DNA from 3 places in the Diaphorobacter sp. LI3 genome. Region 2 is predicted to be linked to each of the others. Evidence: predicted binding sites of a transcription regulator. Region 2 holds the regulator's gene; each other region holds the start of a gene.
What was found. Region 2 encodes sigma-54, which starts transcription at its own class of promoters, with help from an activator protein. Its sites were predicted from a motif close to TGGCANGNAANCTGCTTT; they were not measured.
Positions count from the first base shown of each region.

Region 1: MRB47_RS00935 (TorF family putative porin) is a predicted target of sigma-54. The motif match lies at 2,918-2,935, and genes of this name have one in related genera.
Region 3: adh (aldehyde dehydrogenase) is a predicted target of sigma-54. The motif match lies at 1,937-1,954, and genes of this name have one in related genera.

Region 1 covers NZ_CP094346.1:203,269-208,527, forward strand. Annotated here, with positions in the region: gene MRB47_RS00925 (methyl-accepting chemotaxis protein) at 1-1,169, opposite strand, end outside; gene MRB47_RS00930 (YifB family Mg chelatase-like AAA ATPase) at 1,215-2,753, opposite strand; gene MRB47_RS00935 (TorF family putative porin) at 2,973-3,704, shown strand; gene glnK (P-II family nitrogen regulator) at 3,725-4,063, shown strand; gene MRB47_RS00945 (ammonium transporter) at 4,110-5,259, shown strand, end outside.
Region 2 covers NZ_CP094346.1:434,877-440,135, forward strand. Annotated here, with positions in the region: gene MRB47_RS02075 (thiol:disulfide interchange protein DsbA/DsbL) at 1-412, shown strand, start outside; gene lptA (lipopolysaccharide transport periplasmic protein LptA) at 586-1,245, shown strand; gene lptB (LPS export ABC transporter ATP-binding protein) at 1,269-2,021, shown strand; gene MRB47_RS02090 (RNA polymerase factor sigma-54) at 2,074-3,651, shown strand; gene MRB47_RS02095 (acyl-CoA thioesterase) at 3,655-4,098, shown strand; gene MRB47_RS02100 (class I SAM-dependent RNA methyltransferase) at 4,095-5,259, shown strand, end outside.
Region 3 covers NZ_CP094346.1:2,145,823-2,151,081, reverse strand. Annotated here, with positions in the region: gene MRB47_RS09970 (Na/Pi cotransporter family protein) at 6-1,721, shown strand; gene adh (aldehyde dehydrogenase) at 2,013-3,536, shown strand; gene adhP (alcohol dehydrogenase AdhP) at 3,632-4,663, shown strand; gene MRB47_RS09955 (DUF779 domain-containing protein) at 4,685-5,086, shown strand; gene MRB47_RS09950 (sigma-54-dependent Fis family transcriptional regulator) at 5,198-5,259, opposite strand, start outside.

The sequences.
Region 1 (5,259 bases), 230 kb from region 2:
AAGCCGCGGCCCTGCTCGCCGGCGCGTGCGGCCTCCACCGCGGCATTCAGCGCCAGGATGTTGGTCTGGAAGGCGATCGAGTCGATCACGCCGATGATGTCGCTGATCTTGCGGCTGCTGGCGTTGATGGCGCCCATGGTCTGCACCACGCCGGCCACCACCTGGCCGCCCTGCGTGGCCGTCTGCGCGGCGGAGGAGGCCAACTGGTTGGCCTGACGCGCGTTGTCGGCGTTCTGGCGCACGGTGCTGGTCAGCTGCTCCATCGAGGCGGCGGTTTCCTGCAGCGAGCTGGCCTGCTCCTCGGTGCGCGAGGACAGGTCCTGGTTGCCTGCGTCGAGCTGGCTGGACGCCGTGGCGATGCCGTCGGTGCCCGAGCGCACGCGCGCCACCACCTGCGACAGGCTGGCGTTCATCTCCTGCAGCGCCTGCAGCAGCTGGCCGGTCTCGTCGCGCGAATCGACCTGCACGCGGCTGGTGAGGTCGTTGGCCGCCACGGCGCGCGCCACCTGCACGGCCTGCGCCAGCGGCCGCGTGATGCCGCGTGTGAGCCACCATGCGCACAGGGCGCCTGCGCCCAGGCCGAGCACGCCCAGCACGATCAGCCACAGCCGGCTTTGCCCATAGGTGACATTGATCCCCTGCGCCGTGGCGTCGATGCGGGCGCGTTGCATGTCCAGCAGGCGCTGGATCAGCGCCACGTACTGGTCGGTGGCGGGTAGGTACACCTGGGTGAGCAGGCGTTCGGCCTCCTCCAGCTGGCCCTCGGCCTTGGCCTTCACGGCCTGGTCGCGCGAGGACAGGTAGGTCACGCGCGCCTTCTGGATGTCGGCCCATAGGGCCTTTTCCTCGTCGCTGGTGAGCAGCGTCTCGATACGCTTTTGCAGCTCGGCCGATTCGCGCGTGGAGGTGGCGGTGTCTGCCGCGAAGAACTGGCCGAGCGAGGGGTCCGTGCTCTTGACGATGGCCGAGGTACGGCGTGCCGCGCTGTACACGTAGCGGTACCAGTCGCTGATCATGCGCTCCACCGCCAGGGGTTGCTGCGTCATCTCGTTGGTGGCTTGTGCCACGGTCTGCAGGCGCCATACGCCAAAGGCCGTCATCAGGGCCATCAGCAGCAGGACAAGGGCGAAGCCGCCTCCCAGGCGGGTGCCGATGCTGAGGTTTTTCATAGGATCTTCAGGCGGATTCAAACAAGGAAGGGCAGCGGTGGCGCGTCACGCCAGTGCGCGCAGGGCGCGCCGGTATTGCACGGCTTCGGCCACATGGGCGGCGCCCACGGTCTCGCAGCCCGATAGATCGGCAATAGTACGTGCAACCTTGAGGGCCCGGTGCGTGCTGCGCGCCGACCACGCCAGGCGCGCCGCCGCAGCCTGCAGGAACCGCGCGGCCGGCGCGTCCAGCGCCGCCATCTGTTCCAGCTCCTGACCCTGCAATGCCTGGTTGGCCTTGCCCTGGCGCTGGAGCGCTCGTTCGTGCGCGCGGGCCACGCGTTCGCGCACGGCGCCGCTGGGTTCGCCGGGCGGGGCGCCCAGCAGTTCCTCGGGCGGCAGCGCGGGCACCTCCACATGCAGGTCGATGCGGTCCAGCAGCGGGCCGCTGAGCTTGCCCTGGTAGCGCGCGATCTGGTCGGGTGTGCAGCGGCAGGCGCGCTGGTGCGAGCCCGCAAAACCACAGGGGCAGGGGTTCATGGCCGCCACGAGCTGAAAGCGCGCCGGGAACTCGGCGCGCTGCGCCGCCCGGGCAATGGTGATGCGCCCGCTCTCCAGCGGCTCGCGCAGGGCCTCCAGGGCGCTGCGGGCGAATTCGGGGAATTCATCGAGGAACAGCACGCCCTCGTGCGCGAGCGAGATCTCGCCCGGGCGCGGCGGCGAGCCCCCGCCCACCAGCGCGATCGCGCTGCAGCTGTGGTGCGGGCTGGCTGTGGTGCGCTGCATCCACTGTGCGGGGCTGAAGCGCCCGGCCAGGCTGGCAATGGCCGCGCTCTCCAGCGCTTGCTCCACCCCCATCGGGGGCAGCAGCCCGGCAAAACGCTGGGCCAGCATGGACTTGCCCGAGCCCGGGGGCCCCACGAGCAGCAGCCCGTGCCCGCCTGCGGCAGCGATCTCCAGTGCGCGCTTGGCCGCGGCCTGCCCCTTCACGTCGGCCAGGTCCGGGCCATCGGTGGCCGGGGCCGGCGGCGCGGGTTGCAGCCGCTGCCAACCGCCGTCGTCCGCGCCATCATCGTTCGGCGGGGGCACGGGCACGAACTGGCGTACCACGTCCAACAGGTGGTGCGCGCGGTAGATCTCGGTGCCCGGCACCAGCGCAGCTTCTTCGGCGCTGCCGGGGGGAAGCACCGTGCGTACGGGCTGCGCCAGCGCGCGCAGCGCCAAGCTGGTCGCCAGGGCGCCGCGCACCGGGCGCAGCAGGCCCGACAGCGATAGCTCGCCGGCGAACTCCCAGCCGTCCAACCGGGCCGCGTCGATCTGCCCGCTCGCGGCCAGGATGCCCAGCGCGATCGGCAGGTCGAAGCGGCCGGAGTCTTTGGGCAGATCGGCCGGCGCCAGGTTCACGGTGATCTTCTTGTTGGCCGGGAATTCCAGCCCGGCGTTCTGCAGCGCGGAGCGCACGCGCTCGCGCGCCTCCTTGACCTCGACATCGGCCAGGCCCACCAGCGCGAAGCTGGGCAACCCGTTGGCCAGGTGTACTTCCACCGTAACGGCGGGCGCGTGCAGGCCCAGCAGGGCGCGGCTTTGCACCAAAGCAAGACTCATCGCAACGGATCTCCCCAGGCATGTGCGTGCAACTATGGCGACGGGATGCGCCAGGGGGCGGCCCTGCACCAGGCTGGTGCGAAATGCGCCGGGCTGCAACCCCTGTGACTGCACGTATGTCTCAGGATGGTACCCGGCAGGCCGTCGCGGGGCGGATTTCGGGGTGGCACGGTCCATGCATTGAGGGGGTGTCAACCGTCGCCCAACACTGGAGGAACCATGCACCGCTTTTCCCTCAAGACCCTGGCCCTCGCTTTTGCGGCCGTCGCCGTACCGGGCCTTGCCAGCGCCCAGCTCACTGCCAATGTGTCGCTGACCAGCAACTACAAGTTCCGCGGCCAGGACCAGGACGTGAACCGCATCAAGGCCGTGAACCCGGCCATCCAGGGCGGGTTCGACTACAGCTTTGGCGACAGCGGCTTCTACGTGGGCAACTGGAACTCCAGCGTGGACTGGCTGTCCGGCAACTCCATCGAGGCCGACTTCTACGGTGGCTACAAATTCAAGGCCGGTGAGGTGGACCTGGATGTGGGCGCGCTCACGTATGTGTACCCGGGCAACACCAGCGGCAACACCACCGAGCTGTACGGTGCGGCCACGTACGGCCCGTTCACGGCCAAGTACTCGCACACCGTGTCCAAGGATTACTTCGGCTGGGCGGGCGCCAAGACCTCCAGCAACCGCGGGCGCAACACGGGCTACCTGAACCTGGCGTTTGCGCAGGAGGTTGCGCCCAGCGTCACGCTGAAGGCGTCCGTGGGCTACACGCGCTTTGCCAGCGACATCAAGGATCTGGGCGTGCCCAATTACGTGGACTACAGCGTGGGCGGCGCCTACGACTTCGGCGCCGGCCTGTCATTGTCCGCGGCGGTTGCCGGAGCCAACAAGAAGGGCTTCTTCGGCGATGCCAACAAGGCCCGCCTGATCGTCTCCCTCACCAAGACCCTTTAACTCTCGACAAGGAACCGATCATGAAAATGGTCACCGCCATCATCAAACCCTTCAAGCTCGACGAGGTGCGCGAGTCCCTGTCGGACATCGGCGTACAGGGCATCACCGTGACCGAGGTGAAGGGCTTCGGCCGCCAGAAGGGCCATACCGAGCTGTACCGCGGCGCCGAGTACGTCGTGGACTTCCTGCCCAAGGTGAAGATCGAGGCCGCCGTGGCCGACGAGCTGGTGGAACGCGTCATCGAGGCCATCGAAGGCGCGGCCCGCACCGGCAAGATCGGCGACGGCAAGATCTTCGTGGCGCACCTGGAGCAGGTGGTGCGCATCCGCACCGGCGAGACCGGCCAGGAAGCCCTGTGAGCGCGCGCCGCACAGGCATTCGTCCCTCCCGACCCAGAGATCTGCCATGAAAAAACTATTTGCTTCCCTACTGATCGGTGCAAGCCTGCTGGCCGGTGGCGCCGGCGCGCTGGCCCAGACACCCGACGCGGCCGCGGCGGCTTCGGAGCCCGTGGCCGTCGCCCCCGCGCCTGCGCCCGCTGCCGAGCCCGTCGCAGCACCTGCTGCGGCACCCGCACCCGCACCCGCGGCAGCGGCGCCCGCCGCGCCCAAGGTGGACTCGGGCGACACCGCCTGGATGCTGACCTCCACGCTGCTCGTGATCCTGATGATCATCCCGGGCCTGGCCCTGTTCTACGGGGGGCTGGGCCGCACCAAGAACATGCTGTCCGTGCTGATGCAGGTGTTCGTGATCTTTGCCCTGGTGTCGCTGCTGTGGTCCATCTATGGCTACAGCCTCGCGTTCTCCGGCGAGGGCCAATTCGTGGGCGACCTGTCCAAGCTTTTCCTGAAGGGCGTGAGCCAGGAAACCTTTGGTGCGCTGGCGACCATTCCCGAATACGTGTTCATCGCCTTCCAGGGCACGTTCGCGGCCATCACCGTGGCGCTGATCGTGGGCTCCTTTGCGGAACGCATGCGTTTTGCGGCCGTGCTCATCTTCGCGCTGCTGTGGTTCACCTTCAGCTACGTGCCCATGGCCCACATCGTGTGGGGTGGCGGCCTGCTGGCGGCCGACGGCGCGCTCGATTTTGCGGGCGGCACCGTGGTGCACATCAATGCCGGTATCGCGGGCCTGGTGGGTGCCTACATGGTGGGCAAGCGCATCGGCTTCGGCAAAGAGGCCTTCACCCCGCACAGCCTGACGCTGACCATGGTGGGCGCCTCGCTGCTGTGGGTGGGCTGGTTCGGCTTCAACGCCGGCTCTGCCGGTGCCGCCAACGCTGCTGCCGGTCTGGCCTTCGTGAACACCGTGCTGGCCACTTCGGCTGCCACGCTGTCGTGGATTGCCGGCGAAGCGCTGCACAAGGGCAAGGCTTCCATGCTGGGCGCGGCCTCGGGCGCCGTGGCCGGCCTGGTGGCGGTCACGCCCGCCGCGGGCTTCGTGGGTCCCATGGGCTCCATCGCGATCGGCCTGATCGCCGGCCTGGTCTGCCTGTGGGGCGTGGGTGGCCTGAAGAAGATGCTGAACGTGGACGACGCCTTCGACGTGTTCGGCG
Region 2 (5,259 bases):
GGCGCCCAAGGACCTGCATATCCGCCGCGTGCCCGTGGCGTTCAATGCGAGCTTCGTGCCGCAGCAAAAGCTCTACTACGCGCTGGAAGGCATGGGCAAGCTGCCCGAGCTGCATGCGAAGGTGTTCCGTGCGGTGCACGTGGAACGCCTGCCGCTGAACAAGGACGAGCTGATCTTCGACTGGATCGGCAAGCAGGGCGTGGACGTGGCGAAGTTCAAGGAGGTCTACAACTCCTTCACCGTATCCAACCAGGTGCGCAAGGCGTCGCAGCTGCAGGACGGCTACCAGGTCGAGGGCGTGCCCTCCATGGGAGTGGCCGGCCGCTACTACACCGACGGCACCATGGCTGGCAACATGCAAAGCGTGCTGCAGGTGGTGGAGCACTTGGTTGGCGTAGCGCGCAAGGGCTGAAGCGCCCCGCCGCCACCAGCGACAAGCGCGCCTACGGGCGCGCTTTTTTCATGCCTGCGCACCGGTTGGCGCGGCGGCATGGCGGCCGGTGGCAGGCCTGTACGGGTTGATGCGATCCACTGCGGCGGCGGCGCGCTTGCGTCAGTACAATGGTCGCAAGATTCGTGCCCTCTATGAGAACCCGATTGCCCTTCCTCCTCCTGTCCCGCGCCGCAGCGCTGGCCCTGGCGCTGGCCGCATCGCCGCTGGTGCACGCCGAAAAAGCCGACCGCAACAAGCCCATGAACATCGAGGCCGATGCCCTGCGCCACGATGAGCTCAAGCAGACCAGCGTTTTCACCGGCCGTGTCGTCATGACCAAGGGCACCATCGTGCTGCGCGGCGCGCAGCTGGAGGTGCGCCAGGATGCCGACGGCTTCCAGTACGGTGTGGTGACGGCCGAGCCGGGCAAGCGCGCTTTTTTCCGGCAAAAACGTGACACCGCGCCGGGCGCGCCCGACGAGTTCGTCGAGGGCGAGGGCGAGGTCATCGAATACGACGGCCGCGCCGACGTGGTGAAGCTCATCCGCCGCGCCGAGCTGCGCCGCTACCGCGAGGCCACACTGACCGACGAGCTGGCCGGCGCCCTCATCGTCTACAACAACCTCACGGACGTGTTCACCGTGGACGGGCAGAAGACCGCGCCCGCCGGCGCCACTGCTGGCACGCCGGGCGGCCGGGTGCGGGCGGTGCTCGCGCCCAAGGAGCCTGCCTCGGGCACCAGCGCCACGCCGCCCGTGCGCACCGAGCCGCCCGCGCTGCGTACCAGCCCCAGCCTGGACGGCGCGAAGTGAGCGCGGCCTTGGACGATGCGCGCATGAGCGAAGGCGTCAGCCGCCTGGAGGCGCTGCACCTGGAGAAGTCCTACGGCAGCCGCAAGGTGGTCAAGGACGTGTCCGTGGTCGTGCAAAAGGGAGAGGTGGTGGGCCTATTGGGCCCCAACGGCGCCGGCAAGACCACGTCGTTCTACATGATCGTCGGCCTGGTGCGCAGCGACGGCGGCCGCATCAGCATCGACGGGCAGGACGTGACGGACATGCCCATCCACCGGCGCTCGCGGCTGGGCCTGTCGTACCTGCCGCAGGAAGCCTCGATCTTTCGCAAGCTCAATGTCGAAGACAACGTGCGCGCGGTGCTGGAGCTGCAGACCGACGAGGCCGGCCGCACCCTGCCGCGCGCCGAGGTGGAGCGGCGCCTGACCGCGCTGCTGCAGGAGCTGCGCGTGGACCACCTGCGCAAGTCGCCTGCACTGGCGCTGTCGGGCGGCGAGCGCCGGCGCGTGGAGATCGCGCGCGCGCTGGCCACGCAGCCGCGCTTCATCCTGCTGGATGAGCCCTTCGCCGGCATCGACCCGATCGCCGTGATCGAGATCCAGCGCATCATTGGCTTTCTCAAGGCGCGCGGCATTGGCGTGCTGATCACCGACCACAACGTGCGTGAGACGCTGGGCATCTGCGACCACGCCTTCATCATCAGCGACGGCCAGGTGCTGGCTCAGGGTACGCCGTCGGACATCGTCGACAACGCGGAAGTGCGCCGGGTGTACCTGGGCGAGCACTTCCGCATGTGAGAGTGATGGGCGACCACGGCGCGATGCAGGACCAGACAGTGGGTTGCAGGCCATGAAGCCCGGCCTGTCGCTGCGCGTCTCGCAGCACCTGGCGCTCACACCGCAGTTGCAGCAGTCGATCCGCCTGCTGCAGCTGTCCACGCTGGAGCTGGCCCAGGAGGTCGAGCAGATGCTCGACGAGAACCCCTTCCTGGAGCGCACGCTGGAAGAGGCCCCGCGCGAGGATTTCGGCCTGGCCCAGGCCGATGCACCGGTGAGCGAGCAAGACCGCGAAGCCGAAGATGCTATTTATTCAGGAGCTGTCAGCGCAGGACAGGAAAGCGCTACAAGCCAAAATGATGCAGAAACCTCCACCGCCGAAACGACGGCCGAACCCGCGGACTGGGAAGGCGACGGCTCGGTAGACCTGGCGCCCGACGACAGCGAGTGGGGCGGCGACGCCCCGGCGCGCAACGGTGCCGGCGCGGGGAGCGACGACGAGGTGGACGCCACCGAGCTGGCCCGCAGCCAGGAGTCGCTCACGGCCTTCCTGCACCGCCAGGCGCTGGCGCTGCGCCTGTCCGAGCTGGACATGGCCGCGCTGCGCTTCCTCATCGAATCGCTGAACGACGACGGCTACCTGGACGAGTCGCTGCAGGACCTGGCCGCCAGCCTGGCGGGCACCGAAGACCCCGAGCAACTCGATGAACTGGTGCACCGTTTCACCGTGGCGCTGCGCCTGCTGCAAAGCCTGGAGCCCGCGGGCGTGGGCGCGCGCGGACTGGCCGAATGCCTCACGCTGCAGTTGCGTGCGATGGTCCAGGACGAAGAGGGCGACCCCGACGTGATCCAGGCCGCGCTGGCCATCTGCGGACAGCCGCTGGACCTGCTGGCCAAGCGCGACGTGCGCCGCCTGGCGCAGGCCTGCGGCACCAGCGAAGAGCGCACGCGTGCCGCGATGGCTTTGATTGCGCGGCTGGAGCCACGCCCGGGCAGGCGCTTTGCCGACGTGGACCGCAACATCATCGTGCCCGACGTGATCGTCAAGAAAACCGGCCGCGGCGGACAGCAGAACTTCAGCGTGCAGCTCAACCCGGACGTGATGCCGCGCCTGCGCGTGCACGACATCTACGCCGGCGCGTTGCGCGGCGGCCGTGGCGAAGGCCACCAGGCGCTGCAGGCACGGCTGCAGGAGGCGCGCTGGTTCATCAAGAACATCCAGCAGCGTTTTGACACCATCCTGCGCGTGTCGCGCGCCATCGTGGAGCGGCAGAAGAACTTCTTCGTGCATGGCGAACTGGCCATGCGCCCGCTGGTGCTGCGCGACATTGCCGATGAACTGGGCCTGCACGAGTCCACCATCAGCCGCGTGACCACCGCCAAGTACATGGCCACGCCGCAAGGCACCTACGAACTCAAGTATTTCTTCGGCTCGGGGCTGGGCACCGAAACCGGCGGCAACGCCTCCAGCACGGCCGTGCGCGCGCTCATCAAGCAGTTCATCGCGGCCGAGAACCCGCACAAGCCGCTGTCGGACAGCCAGATCGCCGAGATGCTCAAGGAGCAGGGCATTGAATGTGCGCGCCGCACCGTGGCCAAATACCGTGAGGCGCTCAAGATCGCCCCGGCCAACCTCCGCAAGGCACTTTGAACCATGGCACGCGTCGTCTTTGACCTTCCCCCGCACTTCGGCTTCAGTACCGAGCTGCAGATCTACATCAGCCATGTCAACCAGGGCGGGCACCTGGACAACGCGCAGTTGCTCAGCCTCGTGTCCGAGGCGCGCGTGCGTTTCTTCAAGTCGCTGGGCTACCCCGAGGCCGACGTGGCGGGCCTGTCCACCGTGGTGGGCGACATCGTGGCGCAGTACAAGTCCGAGGCGTTCCACGGCGAGACGCTGCGCGTGGAGATGACGCCGCAGGACTTCAACCGCTACGGCTTCGACCTCGTCTTCCGGATGACCGAGAAGAGCCAGGGGCGCGAGATCGCGCGCGGCAAGACCGGCATCGTCTTCATCGACCGGGCGGCCCGCAAGCCCGCACCCATTCCTGAATCCGTGCTCCAGCCATTGCTGCAGCGCGCAGCACAGCCGCAATGAACCAGCTTCAACTCTTTTTGCCCTGCGCCGCTGGCGTGGAGGGCTATCTGGCCGACGAGGTGCATGGCCTCACGGGGCTGGCCGGGCAGGACCTGCTCGTGGGCCGCGCGGGCGTGCTGCTGCGCGCCTCCTGGCGCGACGCGCTGCGCCTGAACCTGCACAGCCGCCTGGCGCAGCGCGTGCTGGTGCAGCTGGCCGAGCGGCCCTACCGCAACGAGGACGACATCTATGCCGCCGCGGCCGACGTGGCCTGGGAGATCTGGTTCACCCCGCGCCAGAGCTTCAAGGTGGAGGTGACGGCCCAGCACAGCCCGCTCAAGAGCCTGAACTTCGCCGCGCTGCGCGTGAAGGATGCCGTGGCCGACCGCTTCCGCGCCAAGGCCGGCGTGCGTCCCGACGTGCAGACGCAGTGGCCCGACGTGCGCGTGCACCTGCACCTGACCAGCGACCGCGCCCAGATCTACATCGACACCTCGGGCGAGCCGCTGTTCAAACGCGGCTGGCGCGAGGACAAGGGCGACGCGCCGCTCAAGGAAACGCTGGCCGCCGCCATGATCGCCGCCACCGGCTGGGACCCGCATGGCGAGCAGCCGCTGCCGCTGTACGACCCCTGCTGCGGCAGCGGCACCGTGGTCATCGAGGCCGCGCAGATCGCCTGCCGCATCGCGCCGGGCCTGCAGCGGCGCTTTGCCTTCGAGAAGCTATTGCCGCACCAGGCGCATGTCTGGTCTGCTATCAAGGATGAAGCTGCCAGCGCCGTTACCACGGCCTCGGTGCCGATTTTTGGCAGCGACGTGTCGCACCGCATGGTGGACTTTGCCCAGCGCAATGCCGTGCGCGCCGGCGTGGCCGACGCGGTGCAGCTGCGCGGCGGCGATGCGCTGCAGCGCATGCCGCCCAGTGAACAACCCGGGGTGATGCTGCTGAATCCGCCGTATGGCGAGCGCATCGCCGCGGCCGGCACGGCGGGGCGCAATGCGCGTGAGCGCATGTCCACGGTCGAGCGCATGGGCCGCGAGACGGCGCAGACCGAGGACGGCGTGGACTTCTTCGCGCAGTTGGCCGCACACTGGAAGAAGCACTACGCCGGCTGGCAGGCCTGGATGCTCACGCCCGACCTCAAGCTGCCCAGCAAGATGCGCCTGAAGGAGTCGCGCCGCG
Region 3 (5,259 bases), 1.7 Mb from region 2:
CCGCCTTGACCGCCACCGCCACTCCCCTGATTGCCGCCGGCACTCTGCTGGGCGGCATCGGCCTGTTCCTGCTGGGCATGACCATGCTGACCGACGGGCTCAAGCTGGCGGCCGGGCGCGCGCTGGAGCGCATCCTGGCCGCCTGGACGCGGACGCCGCTGCACGGGCTGGTGACGGGGGTGGCGCTCACGGCGCTGGTGCAATCGTCCACCGCCATGACGGTGGCGGCCATCGGTTTCGTCAACGCGGGGTTGCTGGGCTTCAGCTCCGCGCTGTGGGTGGTGTTCGGCTCCAATCTGGGTTCATCGGTCACCGGCTGGCTCGTGGCGTGGCTAGGCTTTGCGGTGAAGGCCGATGCCTTCGCGCTGCCCTTCATCGGCATCGGCATGGCGCTGCAAATCACCGGCAGCGGCACGCGGCGCGGGGCGCTGGGCCAGGCAGTGGCGGGGTTCGGCGTGCTGTTTTTGGGTATCGAACTGCTGCGCAACGGCTTCACCGGGCTGGGTCCGCAGGCGCTGCCACCGCTGTCCAGCGACCTACCGGGCCTGGCGCTGGCAGTGCTCATCGGCCTGGGCATGACGGTGGTGCTGCAGGCCTCGTCGGCCACGCTGGCGGTGGTGCTCACAGCCGTGGCGGGCGGCTCGCTGGCGGTGGAAGTGGGCGCGGGCGTGGTCATCGGCGCCAACGTGGGCACCACGCTCACGGGCATCCTGGCCGCCATCCACGCCACGTCCAACGCGCGGCGCCTAGCGGCGGCACACGTGCTGTTCAACGTGGTGACGGCCGCGGCGGCCCTGGCGCTGCTGTCGCCCCTGCTCGCGGCCATCCACCACCTGGGCGTATGGCTCACGGGTGAGGGAGACGCAGTGACGCAGTTGGTGATCTTCCACACCGCGTTCAACCTGCTGGGCGTGCTGCTCATGTGGCCGCTATCGGGGCCGCTCGCGCGCTTTCTGCTGGCGCGCTTTCGCTCGGCGGACGAAGACGTGGCCCGCGCGCAGTTCCTGGACCACAACGTGGCCGCCGTGCCCGCGCTGGCCCTGCAGGCGCTGCGCCGCGAGATGGCGCGCGTAGGCCACCTGGCACTGCAGCTGGCGTCGGATGCCACCCGCATGGCGCCCGTCGCCCTGCCCTGGCAACCGGCCGGCGCACAGGCCGCGAGCCAGCTCACGCGCCAGTTGCAGGCGCTGGAGCAGCTACAGCAGCAGGTGGGCGCGTTTGTGAGCGACGTGAGCCGCCAGCCGCTGTCGCGCGACGTGGCCGACCAGATGCCCGAGCTGCTGCGCAATGCGGGCTACTACGACACGCTGGCGCGTGTCATGCACCAGGTGGGCCAGCAGGCGCTGCGCGTCACGCACCCCGCAACGGTGGCGCCCACCACGCCCGAAGGCCACCCCCTGGCCGCGCTGCCCCTGGCCTTCACCGCGGCGCTGGATTTCTTTGCTGCCGCTGATCCCAAGGCCCACGACCTGGACCAGGTGAACGCCGCACACGCCGTCTTCGATGCAGCGTATGAAGCCGCCAAGGCCGCCGTGCTGCGCGCGGGTGCCCAGGGCTTGCTGGAAGTAACAGCCGTGCACGAGTGGACGGGCCTGCTGGGCGACCTGCGCCGCGCCGTGGAACAGGCCCACAAGGCCGCGCAGCATCTGGCGGCCCTGCCGCGTCTCAAGCCCACCCCGCCCGCCAGCGGCCCGGCAAGCGTTACGCCCGGTGCCGAGTGATTCGCGGGAGTAGATTAGGTAAAAAGTGCCTGCAACGCCCTTGCATACTGCGCTGGCAGCTATATAAAGCATAGCAATCTGAGCACATCCGTACGGCTGCACTCCCAACGGGTGTTCCGTCATGGGCCGGCGCACTGTTGCGTTATGGCACACGGCTGCGCCGCTGCGGCACAGCCGCGGCACGCCCCACCGCCCCCTTCCCTCTGTCGCCGTGCTGGCACGGCGCTTGCACTGAGGCACTGCCGCCGCCGCATCGGTGGCATTCCTTCATAAGCACTCAGGAGACACCACATGAACATGGCCGAAATCGCCAGCCTTGGCATCGCCAACCCCTACAAGCAGCAGTACGGCAACTACATCGGCGGGCACTGGGTGGCGCCCGTGGACGGGCAGTACTTCGAGAACATCTCGCCCATCAACGGCCAGAAGTTCACGGCCGTGCCGCGCTCCAACAGCAAGGACATCGACGCCGCGCTGGACGCCGCGCACAAAGCCAAGGCCGCGTGGGGCCGCACCTCGACCACCGAGCGCGCCAACATCCTGAACCGGATCGCCGACCGCATGGAAGCCAACCTGCTACAGATCGCCGTGGCCGAGACCATCGACAACGGCAAGCCGCTGCGCGAGACCATGGCGGCCGACATTCCGCTGGCCATCGACCACTTCCGCTACTTCGCGGGCGCGGTGCGCGCGCAGGAGGGCGGCATCAGCGAGATCGACGCCGACACCATCGCCTACCACTTCCATGAGCCGCTGGGCGTGGTCGGGCAGATCATTCCGTGGAACTTCCCCATCCTGATGGCGGTGTGGAAACTCGCCCCCGCGCTAGCTGCGGGCAACTGCGTAGTGCTGAAACCCGCGGAGCAGACGCCCGCCTCCATCCTGGTACTGATGGAGATCATTGGCGACCTGCTGCCGCCGGGCGTAGTCAACGTGGTCAACGGCTTTGGCCTGGAGGCTGGCAAGCCGCTGGCCTCCAGCAACCGCATCGCAAAAATAGCCTTCACCGGCGAGACCACCACCGGCCGGCTCATCATGCAGTACGCCAGCCAGAACATCATCCCCGTGACGCTGGAGCTGGGCGGCAAGAGCCCCAACATTTTCTTCGAGGACGTGATGTCCGCCGACGACGGCTTCTTCGACAAGGCGCTGGAAGGCTTTGCGATGTTCGCGCTGAACCAGGGCGAGGTCTGCACGTGCCCCAGCCGCGCGTTGATCCAGGAATCGATCTACGAGCGCTTCATGGAGCGCGCGCTCAAGCGCGTGGCCGCCATAAAGCAGGGCCACCCGCTGGACAAGAACACCATGATCGGTGCCCAGGCCTCGCAGGAGCAACTGGAAAAGATCCTTTCTTACCTGGACCTGGGCAAGCAGGAAGGCGCCCAGTGCCTCATCGGCGGCGCGCGCAACACCGCGCTGGGCGGCGACCTGGCCGGCGGCTACTACGTGCAGCCCACGGTGTTCAAGGGCCACAACAAGATGCGCATCTTCCAGGAAGAAATCTTCGGCCCCGTGGTCTCGGTGACCACCTTCAAGACCGAAGAAGAGGCGCTGGAGATCGCCAACGACACGCTCTACGGCCTGGGCGCGGGCGTGTGGAGCCGTGATGGCGCGCGCGCCTTCCGCATGGGCAAGGGCATCCAGGCGGGGCGCGTGTGGACCAACTGCTACCACCACTACCCCGCGCACGCCGCGTTTGGCGGCTACAAGCAGTCGGGCATCGGCCGTGAGAACCACAAGATGATGCTGGACCACTACCAGCAGACCAAGAACCTGCTGGTGAGCTACACCCAGCAGCCGCTGGGCTTCTTCTAAGCCCATACAGCGCCCCCACTGGCCGTCCCAGCGGGGGCGGCTGGTGCACGGGGGCTCCCCTTGCGTTCATTTGCACAGAGAAGGAGGTTTATCCCATGCCAGCCAAGACAATGAAAGCCGCCGTGGTCCGCGAGTTCGGCAAGCCGCTGACGATCGAAGAGGTGCCCGTGCCCACCCCCGCCGCCGACCAGATCCTGGTGAAGATCGAGGCCTCGGGCGTGTGCCACACCGACCTGCACGCCGCCGAGGGCGACTGGCCCGTCAAGCCCAATCCGCCCTTCATCCCGGGGCACGAGGGCGTGGGCTTCGTCGCCGCCGTGGGCGCCAACGTCAAGCATGTGAAGGAAGGCGACCGCGTGGGCGTGCCCTGGCTGCACTCGGCCTGCGGCCGTTGCACGCACTGCCTGGGCGGTTGGGAGACGCTGTGCGAGTCGCAGAGCAACACGGGGTATTCGGTCAACGGCGGTTTTGCCGACTACGCGCTGGCCGACCCCAACTACGTGGGCCACCTGCCGAAAGACGTGGGCTTCGTGGACATCGCCCCCGTGCTGTGCGCCGGCGTGACCGTGTACAAAGGCCTGAAGGTGACCGACACCAAGCCCGGCGACTGGGTGGCGATTTCCGGCATTGGCGGCCTGGGCCACATGGCTGTGCAGTACGCCCGCGCCATGGGGCTGAACGTGGCTGCGGTGGACGTGGACGACGACAAGCTCGCGCTGGCCCGCCAGCTGGGCGCCAGCGTGACGGTGAACGCGCGCGACACCGACCCGGCCGCCTTCCTGCAAAAGGAGATCGGCGGCGCGCACGGTGCGCTGGTCACGGCCGTGTCGCCCAAGGCCTTCGAGCAGGCGCTGGGCATGGTGCGGCGTGGCGGCACGGTGTCGCTCAACGGGTTGCCGCCGGGCAACTTCCCGCTGCCCATCTTCGACATGGTGCTGCGCGGCGTGACCGTGCGCGGCTCCATCGTCGGCACGCGGCTGGACCTGCAGGAGTCGCTGGACTTCGCCGCGCGCGGCCAGGTGAAGGCCACGGTGCGCACCGAGAAGCTGGAGAACATCAACGACGTGTTCGCGCGCATGCACAAGGGCCAGATCCAGGGCCGCGTGGTGCTGGACATGGCGGCCTGACGCCGCGGCACAGGCAACGCCATGACCACGCCAGCGCCGCCCGCCACCCGCGTGTCGGCCACGCCCGAGGCCACGGCGCTCATCAAGCGCCTGGTGGCCCAGCACGGTCCGCTGATGTTCCACCAGTCGGGTGGCTGCTGCGACGGCAGCGCGCCCATGTGCTTTGCCCGCGGGGAGTTCCTGCTGGGCGATGCCGACGTGCTGCTGGGCGAGATCGCCGGGCAGCCGTTCTATATGAGCCGCTCGCAGTTCGCGTACTGGGAGCACACGCACCTCCTCATCGATGCGGTGCCGGGCGGCGGGGGCATGTTCTCGCTCGAAGGGCCCACGGGCATGCGCTTTCTCACGCGCTCACGGCTGTACACCGACGAGGAATGGGCCGCCATCGAAGCGCTGGGGCCGCCGCCAACGGGCGGCCAGTGACGCTGTTCTAGAGTTGCTCTTTATTTAATAGCTGCTCGCGCTGTATCGGTGGCGTTTTTCAGGTCAATTTCGATTGAATCACCCGCCCAACCAGCGCAAAGCGCTCCTTTTTCAGGAGCGACACGACTGCGCGCGCAGGTAGCGGTACACCGTGTTGCGCGACACGCCCAGCG